Regions from separate parts of the Saccharospirillum sp. HFRX-2 genome, predicted to be linked through region 2. Evidence: predicted binding sites of a transcription regulator. Region 2 holds the regulator's gene; the other holds the start of a gene.

Region 1 (5,127 bases), on a different contig from region 2:
AAACCCGCTAACGCCTGAGCAGCAGCAAGGGTTGAACTGAATGGCTGGCCCAGGAATTCGCCGACGGCTAACGCCGTCGATAATGCGACTGCACCAGACCGTTGGCGTAAGCCTGGGTATGCTGATGCTGGAACTTTAGGTCCGCGGGCAAGGCGCCAAAAAGTGGCCGCCCGGAACCGAGCAGCACCGGCACCCGGGTGATGATCATTTCGTCAATCAAGTCGACACTGAGACAGGATTGAATCAACTGGCCGCCATCGATGTACAGCCGCGTTTCGCCCTGGTCTTGCAACTGCTGCATTAGGTCATCCAGCGAACCAACAAAGCTTTCGGCATCATGCGCAAAGCCATCGGGCACCGCTGCTTTGCTGCGTGAGATCACCACCACGCGCTTGCCGTGATAAAACCAGTCGTCAAAGCTCAGCACCTGCTCGAAGGTGTGCCGCCCCATGACCACACAACTCACGGTGGCGATAAAATCGGCATAGCCAAAGTCTTCCTCATCAGGCGAATATTCCGGTCGCAATAACCAATCCAGAGTGCCATCGGGTCGGGCGATATAACCGTCCAGGCTGGTAGCAATAAACACCGCTGTTTGCATACAGAGTCTCACTTTTGGTGAACAGAGCGACGCAGTTTAGCTAGGCATTGGGACAGAAACGGACCGGATTAAACGAACCGTTTTTATTCGGCTCCACGGCTGCGCACCGCGAGCAAACCCGCCGCTGCGATCAACACGACTCCCAAGCTGGCGATCGGTCCAGGTACTTCGTGAAACAGCAGCGCACCCCAGGCGGTGGCAAAGGCGACATAGGCAAAATCGAAGGTGGCAACGGTGGTCGGCCGGCCCAATTGATAGGCCACCGCCGCACCAACACTGCCGACAATAATGGCGACCGCCAGCACGACCATGGCCGCCCACTGCAGCAAATTCATCGCGCCCCAGGCACCGAACAAAAAGGCTTCACCGGCACTCAGGGACGCGGAAGAAAACTGGCTCAGTACAAGGCTGAAACCGATGCCGAGCAACAACATCACCAGGTTCAGCCAGATCGACAACAGCAGCGGTTCTTCGTCGGCGCATTGCGAACGCGTCAGTATCATCGCCAGGGCATAGGCCAGTGCCGAGGCCAAGGGCAGCAAGCTATAGAGGTTAAGAGCCGAGGCGGTCGGCTGCAGGATCAACAAGACACCAACAGCGCCCAGCACAACGGCAAACCAACCGGCGCGACCAACGCTGTCGCCGAGCAGTATGGCGGCAAAGAGGGTAATAAAGATGGGCGAGGAATAATAAACCGCCGAGGCAATCGACAGCTCAACGTAAAGCAGCGAGGTGTAATAGGCGATCCACATGGCGCTGAGCAAGACGCTGCGCAGCAAGGTCCATCCCGGCCGCTTGGGCCACAACGCCAAGGCTTTGGTACGCCAACGCAACGCCACCGCCAAAACGGGTAATACCAAGAGCGAACGCAGCGTGAAAATCTGCCACAGCGTAAAGTGCGTGCTGATGCCCTTGATCACCGCATCGCCCAAGGCGAGGAAAAAACCGGTCGCCAGAATGACAGCGATGGCGACGCCAGTGTTATCGACTCGGCGCGACACCTTGGGCGATGGCGACACAGCGCGCCCGCTTAATCCTGACCAGCGGACAGCTGCTCAAGAAACTCTAAAGGTTCCAGCACGATGCCTTCTTCTTTTTTGCCGGGGAATATCGCCAACGCCAAGCCATCTTCCTGCAAGCCGGGCAACCAGCGTTCCAGCCAGGCAGCCAGATCGATGGCTAAGGGTGCGCAATCGGCCCAGTCACCACTGACCCACTGCTGGGCAAATTCGGCGTGCGGCCAGATCGGCAGACAGTCATCGCCATCGCAGGACATCAACACCGTGCCGTCGTCACCACGCAGCGTCCAGACCTGTTCATTTGCCAATACCGAACGCACCAGGAAATCGTAGCGTGCCTCGGCGGGCAAGGTGGGCACGGTATCGAGTTGTTGCTGGCTGGGAGACTGGGTCATAAAGGCATCCATCAAAAAACGGCATCATAACAAAGACGCCGCCTTAGGTCGCCGCACGCATTGCACCAGAGCTTGAGCCAGGTCAGCCGACGACAACGCTTTTGCGTTAGCATGGCGCTATAAATCTCCAAAAGGAATTCATTGGCATGACGGTCCAAACCAAAGATCGCACCAATCCCTGGTTACTGGCGGCGCGGCCGCGCACCTTGCCAGCGGCTGTTGCGCCCATCATAGCGGCGGTCGCCCTGGCCATTTATCACGGCCACTTCAACCCGACACTGGCGTTGTTGGCGCTGCTCTGCGCGCTGGGATTACAAATTCTGGTTAACCTGGCCAACGATCTGTTCGACGCCGAAAGCGGGGTCGACACTGGCGAGCGACTCGGACCGACCCGCGTCACCCAAAGCGGGCTGATTTCGCCGGCGCATATGCGTCGCGCGCTGTGGGTTTGTCTGTTGTTTTGTTTGCTGACCGGAACACCGCTGGTGATCGCCGGCGGCTGGCCACTGACGCTGGCCGGCATGGCCTCCATCATCGCCGCTCTGGCTTATTCCGCCGGTCCCTGGCCGCTCGCCAATCATGGTTTGGGTGAAGTGGCGGTGCTGATTTTCTTTGGACTGGTTGCGGTGATCGGCTGCTATTGGTTGCAAGCCGAACAATGGCACATCGCCAGTCTCTGGGTCGGTTTGATGGTCGGTCTGCCCTGCTGCGCTATTTTGATGGTCAATAACATCCGCGATATCGATACCGATCGTCGCAGCGGCAAAATCACCCTGGCGGTTCGGCTTGGCCCTAAGGGCGCTCATTGGCTGTACCGGGCGGCGTTAGTCAGCCCCCTGGTGCTGGCACTGGTTGCCGCAGGGTTGGGACAGTTACCACTGCTGTTGCCGGTCGCACTGCTACCCAGCCTGTACTGGGCCTGGCAGTTGGATCATCAACTGCGCCGCTATCGGGGCAGTGAACTCAATGCTTTGTTGGCCCACACCGCTCAGTACGAACTCAGAGTCAGTTTATTGATCGCCATTGTGCTGTTGCTGTTGGCGCTGGTTTAAATTCGAACCTTCAAGTGCGGCCAGGTCGTTAACCAGGATTTTTCCGCCTGACGTTGCGCAAAGACTTCCGGCTTGGGGCGCTTGGGGTTCAGGCTGAGATAACCATTCATGAGCGAATCCAACCCAAATGGCGCGATCAACTCGATCTCGCCAGTGCCGTTCAGGCGCACGCCGACAGCGGTCTCCACTTCCGGCCAATAACTCATGGCATCGGCCGTTGAACGATAAGGCGCATCACCATTGCGGTAATGCATCCGGGCCTGATTCTTTACCGACCAGGGCGCTTCCAGACCAGCGCTCAGGCGAGCTTGCAATTGTTGGTCGCGCTGTTCGTCGGTGTTACTGGCGTCGAAATAAATCAAATCCAGATCGGTTAAGGGCGTGATTTGCTGATACGCATGCAACCGATCCCAAACCAGATTGCGCACAAAACCAGCGGCCAGGCACCAGTCCGGCAGGTTCAGCTCGGCGGCAATGGTCAACGCCGCCATCCGCGCTGAATCCTGTTCAAGCCAGCGAAGCACTGGTTCGGTATTCACTAAGACAACGCCCTCTGTTCTGAAAAATTCATAACACCAACAATCACTGAGTGGCTGTGACCGGGTCCCAATAGTTGCCGGTCATCACCAGCAGACAGAGCAAGGTGACGCTGTCTTCGTAGTAATCCTGATGGCGTCTATATACGGCCTCATACAGATCGTCCAGCCAATCCTGACCATCGTCTAACAGCATGGCGCCAACACCGACCGGCGCCATAAAGAAGCTGCTGTTTTCGGTTTCATAGGGAATCGGCAGACCACTGAGCAAATAGCCGGATTGCATCTGCGCAGGGTCGGCATCGGTGATACGACGCATGCCGCCTGCGATACCGGCAGCCAGCTGTTGGGCACGCGGTTCTGCACTCAACAAGGCTTCGGTCCCCAGGCGCCAGGGGTCACGACCGGCATTAAAAAAGTAGTGGCCGTCGTAACTGGTTTCCAGATAGTTCGGCGGCGATGCATAGACCTGGCCGTCCTGAGCGACGACAGCAAAATCCGGCAACAGGCCACTGCGCGGTGCTTCTTGTTGTTGCAGCGCCAGCGCCACATCCAAAACGCGGTCACGGACATCAAGCCAACGCGGCTCGTCAGCCATGGCAGCAAAGGCGCGAAAATGGGCGGGCATAAAATCCGAGGTGCGGGTGCCCCATTGGTTGTATTCCTCACCGTCCGGCTCTACCCAATCACCAAAGGTGGGCAGATCGCTGTCCGGGCCAACGGCGCTGGCGAGCAAACCATCCAGCACCTCCTTGGCCGCCGCCAGGTAATCGCCTTCCGGCCACTGGCGCGAGGCCAGCAAGAGGGCGTAGGCAATATCGGCATCGCCATCAAAAGCGCTGTCATTACCCTCTTCTTCATCAATAGGAATTTGCCAGCCCATCAGCCGCGAATCGATATCGCTGGGCCAGGCGCGGGCAAAGCGCCAGAGTCCATCGAACAGAGCGCGCGCTTCAGGATCAGCGCCAGCCATCAGCGCGACGATCAACATGCCATAGCCCTGCCCTTCAGAAACGGTACGGCCAGGATTTTGCGAACCAAAGCTGACTCGGTACTGAGGCAGACCGTCATCACTGTGCACGGCGACCAGATAATCCGCTTTCCACTGACGGTAAAACTCAAGCACGTGACGATCTTGTTGCGCCTGACTCCAGCGCGACGGCTGTAAGCTGCCCGCTGCATAAGTCTGATGCTGTGGAAAGGGCAACAGCGGTTGCGCCAACGCCGTTGTTACCCAGGTGACCAGTACCAAGAACACACCCCAAAACCCCAGTTGACGCCAAGGCCGCCAAATTTGACCGATCTGCATAGCGATTCCTCAGGACTCAAAACCCAGTTATCAAACTGATTATTGTGCACCTTTAAGGTAACAAAGAAGTTAGCTTTTAAGCGTTGATGCAAATCAGCATCGATTGCAAACCAACCTTGCTTCCTTTCGCAAAAGATATCCCTTCCCATCTGTAACAAAATGTAAAAAGTTTTAACCCTCCAACCTACCAAAACGCTGATCGACATCGCTATACT
Region 2 (5,127 bases):
CCTGAATCCGGACAGCCGCTGCAACGGCGTCGTCTTTATCGTCGATGACGCCAACCTGGCGCGCTTTGATGAACGTGAACAGGGTTATGACCGGCATCGCATCGACTGGTCCGAGGTGCGCTCGCTCGGCCAGCAGTCCTTACCAATGGAATTACCCTTGTGGGCTTATGTCGGTTATTCCAGCGAAACACCGCAACCGCATCGACCGATTATGCAGACCTATGTCGATGTCATCCTGCACGGCTGCCTCAGCTACGGTGAAGACTTCGCCCGCCGCTTTCTGCACTCCACCGGTCCCTGGCAACACCTGAGCGATGACCGTCTGGCACCGCAGTACCCTCGCGCCATGGACGATCACCACCTGCCACCGCGCATCGATGCACTACTCGCCGATGAATTGCCCGAGCTGTTTCAGCAGCGCACCCGCTTCAGCCTTGAAAGCGTCGGCCGTTAACCCAGATATAGGCAGTTCAGGTCGAGTTCAGCCCGATTTTTGCAGGCTGACTGCGAACCTCAGGAGGTGTCCGCTATGACGGCGTATTGTCTGGATTTGAAAAGCTGCGTAATCGAACCGGCGCTGCATCTGGCGCAATTAACCGATCCGGGCCTGCCGGCCTGGCTCGATGCGGTCGCTGGCGCTGAACAACAACGTCGCAGCAGCAACCGCTATGGCCCGTTCGGCATGACCGCCTGGCAACACAAACGCGTCTGGGATGAATACATCGCGCAATGGCCGGAACTGGCCTGTCAGATTCGTGGCCTGGCCAGCCAACGCTGCTTTCTTAAAGATCCTCACCAGGAACTCAGCCTGAACTGGGGTTATGCCACGGCCCTGGCGGCCTTGAACGCCCGCTTTTATGCCGGCGGTGAGGTTCCCGTTCTGGACAGCGACCAGGCGGTCGAACTGTGGCGTCAGGCCTGTCATCGCGGCCACCGGGTTGACGACCGGCCGTTCCGGCGCGTCTATTCGATGGAACCCTCTGAACAGGCCGCCTGATTTCACGACAACACTTGTCCCTCGGCGTCTGAGGTGGTAGAACACGCGCCCAACCCCGAGCCACCCGATTGTCCATGACTGCCCAGACCCTCGCTGAGAAAAAATCGCGCACCGAATTCAACAAGCTGCAAAAACGCTTGCGCCGGGAAACCGGCCGCGCCATCGCTGACTTCAACATGATTGAAGACGGCGACACCATCATGGTCTGCCTGTCCGGCGGCAAAGATTCCTACACCATGCTCGATATCCTGATCAGCCTGCAGCGCAGCGCCCCGGTCGACTTCAAGCTGGTGGCCGTCAATCTGGACCAGAAACAACCGGGTTTCCCGGAACACATCCTGCCGGAGTACCTGAAAAACCTGGGCGTGCCTTATCACATCCTGGAACGCGATACTTACAGCGTGGTTCAGGAAATGGTGCCCGAAGGTAAAACCACCTGTGGCATCTGTTCGCGGCTGCGGCGCAGCACGCTCTACGCCTTTGCTGACCAGATCGGCGCCACCAAGGTTGCCTTAGGCCACCATCGCGACGACATTCTGGAAACGCTGTTTCTGAACATGTTTCACGGCGGCAAGCTTAAAGCCATGCCCCCCAAGCTGTTGTCCGACAGTGGCACCAACGTGTTGATCCGGCCGTTGGCCTATTGCCGCGAAAGCGATATCGAGCAATACGCCATCGAGCGTGAATTCCCGATCATTCCATGCAACCTCTGTGGTTCGCAGGACAATCTGCAGCGTCAATCCATCAAAGCCATGCTGCGCGACTGGGAAAAACAGCATCCGGGCCGCGTCGAAAATATTTTTCGGTCCATCCAGAACATCGCACCGTCCCAACTGGCGGACCGTGAACAATTCGATTTTCTGTCGCTACAGGCGACGGGCATCCCATTAGCGCCGGTTAATGAGGGCAGTGAATACAGCCCAATGGCGCAAACCCGCGTCAATACCTGGGTTCCGTCGAACGACGATTGAGCCACAACCCTGTACAGCACGACGGTTTCGGCTAAGATGGCGAACAACAGATAATCGGCGTTCTACTCTGGCTGTAGGAAGGTGATTATCCCACCCTTGGACGGGAGAGAAACGATGTCGCTGACCACTCACTGCAGCAATTGCAGTCTGCATCCGTTGTGCCTGCCGCTGTCACTGAAAACCAGTGAAATGGACAAACTGGATGCGATCATCCGCCGTGGCCGACCGATCAAAAAAGGCGAGTTACTGTTTGCGCAGGGTGAACCTTTCAATTCGGTCTTTGCCGTACGGACCGGTACCGTTAAAACCTATACCCTGACTCAGGAAGGTGATGAACAGATCACCGGCTTCCATCTGGCCAGCGAACTGGTTGGCCTGGACGCCTACGACTCTCCGGTTTACCCAGCCACAGCCCGCGCCCTGGAAACCACCAACGTTTGTGAAATTCCGGTTGATCGTCTGGATGCGTTATCGGGCCAGTTGCCAGAGTTGCGTCGTCAACTGCTGCGTTTGATGGGTCGCGAACTGCGTGAAGACCAACAAATGATGTTGCTGCTGAGCAAGAAGAGCGCCGAAGAACGCATCGCCTCCTTCCTGCTCAACCTCGCTGCCCGCTTCCGCCGCCGGGGCTACTCCGGCACCCAGTTCCGGCTGACCATGGCGCGCAGCGACATTGCCAACTATCTGGGCATGGCGGTAGAGACCGTTAGCCGCGTATTCACCCGTTTCCAGCGCCAGGGCATCCTGGCCGATAGCAGCAGTGCGCGGGATATCGAAATCGTCGACCTGACTGCGCTGACCCAGATGGCCTCTCTGGCCGACTGCGAGCGCCTGGAACTGGGCATCAGCGCCTGAATTGATCTAGATCAACTGGCCGCCGGCGCGGCCTTGATCCACATCAATAGCCCCATCCCGACCTCCCCTAGACTGATACACATCCTCCAGTCCAAGGGGTTCCAACCATGTATTTCGACACTGTAGTTATCGCTGGCTTAGTCACTGTGGCTCTGATGTTCGCCTTCTTCGGCGGCATTGCTTGGTTCGTGCGTCAAGACTTACGCGCTCATCCGGAAAATGGCGCCTCAGCGGACGACCAGGAACGCCGGTAAGCCTCGATCATATAGCCGGCAATGGAAAAACCGGGCGGGAATTGCGGCAGCTGGTCGACGTGAAACCACTGCGCATCGGCAATTTCACCTGGTTCCGGAACGATGTCGCCACCGGCGTAGTCGGCCCAGAAGCCGAGCATCAACTGATGCGGGAACGGCCAGGTCTGGCTGCCCTGGTAGCGCAGATTGGTCACTTCGACGCCGACTTCCTCGCGGATTTCGCGGTGTACCGCCTGCTCCAGCGACTCACCAGTCTCGACAAAACCTGCCAGGGTGCTGTACCAGCCGGAACTGCGATGACGCACGCCCTGAGCCAGCAGCACTTCCGGCCCGCGGGTAATCAGTACAATGACGCAAGGGCTGACACGCGGGTAAAAGCGCAGCTTGCAGGGCTCACAGACCATGGCCGACTCGCCCGGCAATCTGGTTGTCGTCTGGCCGCACTGGCCACAAAACCGATGCTGACGACGCCAATCCAACAAACCACGGGCGCGCGCCGCCAGCATAAAGGCCGTTTCACTGCGCAGGCCGATGTCTCTTAAGCCCAATCGAGGCCAGCTTTCGGTACTATCCAGCTGAGCGGTGTAATAAGCATGTCCATCCAACAAGCCGACAAATTCTTCATTCAGTAATGGATGCGCTGACCACTCGCTGCGCTGCTGCACCCAGTTATCCTCCGGGCTGACCAATTCGCCGTCTTGCCACAGCAATAACCGATCATCCGAACTGACTGCCGGCGCCGAGCCAGGCAGTTCAATCCGGTGCTGGCCTAATTCATACAACACAAGCGCACTCCTTAATCCGCCTTCAGCGGCAAGACTAGCCGAACCACACCCTCTTCGTCGGGTTCGACGCTAAACCCAAAATGCCGGCCAAGACCGAGCATGGGCTGATTTTCCGCCAACACATCGGCAACGATCCGATCCACGCCCTGAGCTCGGCCGTAGTCGAGCGTCTTACGCATCAACTGACCGGCCAGACCGCTGCCCTGAAACTTCGGCAACACCATGATGGCGAACTCCAGTTCGTTGGTGTTCACATCGGTCCAGAGCCGCATTTCACCGACGATGGCGCCATCGATGAGCGCCACAAAGACCATTTCCCGGCGGTAATCGATCTGACACAGAGTCGCCAGTTCACGATGTTCAAAATGCAGGCGGCTGCCGAAAAAGCGCAAACGCAGGGCTTCGCTGTCAAAGCCACCGTAGAAGGCTTTCAATAACGGCTCGTCTTCACCGCGAATCGGACGGATCAGCACCGAACGCTCATCTTTCAGGCTCAGACGGTCAACCAGTTCGCTCGGATAGGGATTCAAGGCCGGACGCTGAGCCGGACCACGGCAGGCAGCGACACCCAAAACCAATAATTCCTCACCCGGCTGCAACAGAATATTCACTTCCAGCCCGGCCAGTTCAGGCAGATCGATGACCATCTGCGACAGCGTCTTCAACGCCCGGGTCAACCGCGCCAGATCTTTTTCCAGATGATCAGAACGCTCCGCCAGAACCTGATAACCGTGTGAGCGCTGAATCATTTGCCGCGCCAGACTGGCGTTGAGCGGCGGCAATGCCACCTGACGGTCGGCCAGCATGTCGGCGCGCGAGCCGCCTTCGCCAAACAAAATCAACGGCCCGTAGGCTTCATCGCGCGTCATACCGAGACTGAATTGCAGATGATCGATCTTGCGCCGCATCGGTTGTACGCCCCAACCGAGAGTACGACTGTTGGGAAAACGCTCGGCTTTTTCAGCTTCCAGCTCAGCCCGCGCCTGCCGTAATTCTTCCGCAGAATTCAATTCGATACGCACACCACGCCAACGTTCGGCAGGCGTTTCGTTGTAGGCAAAGGGATAGCAATAGGCCTCATGAACCAGACGCAGCGAGGCCGGAAAATAGCGCCCGGTCAGTCGTTCCAGCACCCGGTCGAAGTCGACACCAAAGGTGGAATCGACCATTTGGAAACCATAAAGCCGCATCAACATTCGCGCTTCGGCCCAAGTGAAATAGCGTCGTTTGTTTTCCTCTGCCTGTCGGAACAGCTGTAACGCCTG

The links. The regulator FNR, encoded in region 2, switches genes on or off when oxygen is low (the NO sensors DNR and NnrR bind a similar motif). The targets are predictions, from matches to a motif close to TTGATNTANATCAA.
Region 1: a site for FNR is predicted at 2,088-2,101, ahead of ABMA60_RS16640 (1,4-dihydroxy-2-naphthoate polyprenyltransferase). Genes of this name have one in related genera too.

The regions. Positions count from the first base shown of each region.
Region 1 is NZ_JBEBMU010000010.1:42,961-48,087, forward strand. Features, by position in the region: gene ABMA60_RS16620 (bile acid:sodium symporter family protein) at 1-18, shown strand, start outside; gene ABMA60_RS16625 (dihydrofolate reductase family protein) at 68-601, opposite strand; gene ABMA60_RS16630 (DMT family transporter) at 685-1,620, opposite strand; gene ABMA60_RS16635 (DUF2750 domain-containing protein) at 1,632-2,015, opposite strand; gene ABMA60_RS16640 (1,4-dihydroxy-2-naphthoate polyprenyltransferase) at 2,162-3,067, shown strand; gene ABMA60_RS16645 (nucleotidyltransferase family protein) at 3,064-3,606, opposite strand; gene ABMA60_RS16650 (glycosyl hydrolase family 8) at 3,650-4,912, opposite strand.
Region 2 is NZ_JBEBMU010000004.1:239,328-244,454, forward strand. Features, by position in the region: gene ABMA60_RS11210 (gamma-glutamylcyclotransferase family protein) at 1-454, shown strand, start outside; gene ABMA60_RS11215 (hypothetical protein) at 530-997, shown strand; gene ttcA (tRNA 2-thiocytidine(32) synthetase TtcA) at 1,072-1,968, shown strand; gene fnr (fumarate/nitrate reduction transcriptional regulator Fnr) at 2,083-2,823, shown strand; gene ccoM (cytochrome c oxidase subunit CcoM) at 2,931-3,077, shown strand; gene nudC (NAD(+) diphosphatase) at 3,032-3,862, opposite strand; gene ABMA60_RS11240 (GNAT family N-acetyltransferase) at 3,874-5,127, opposite strand, start outside.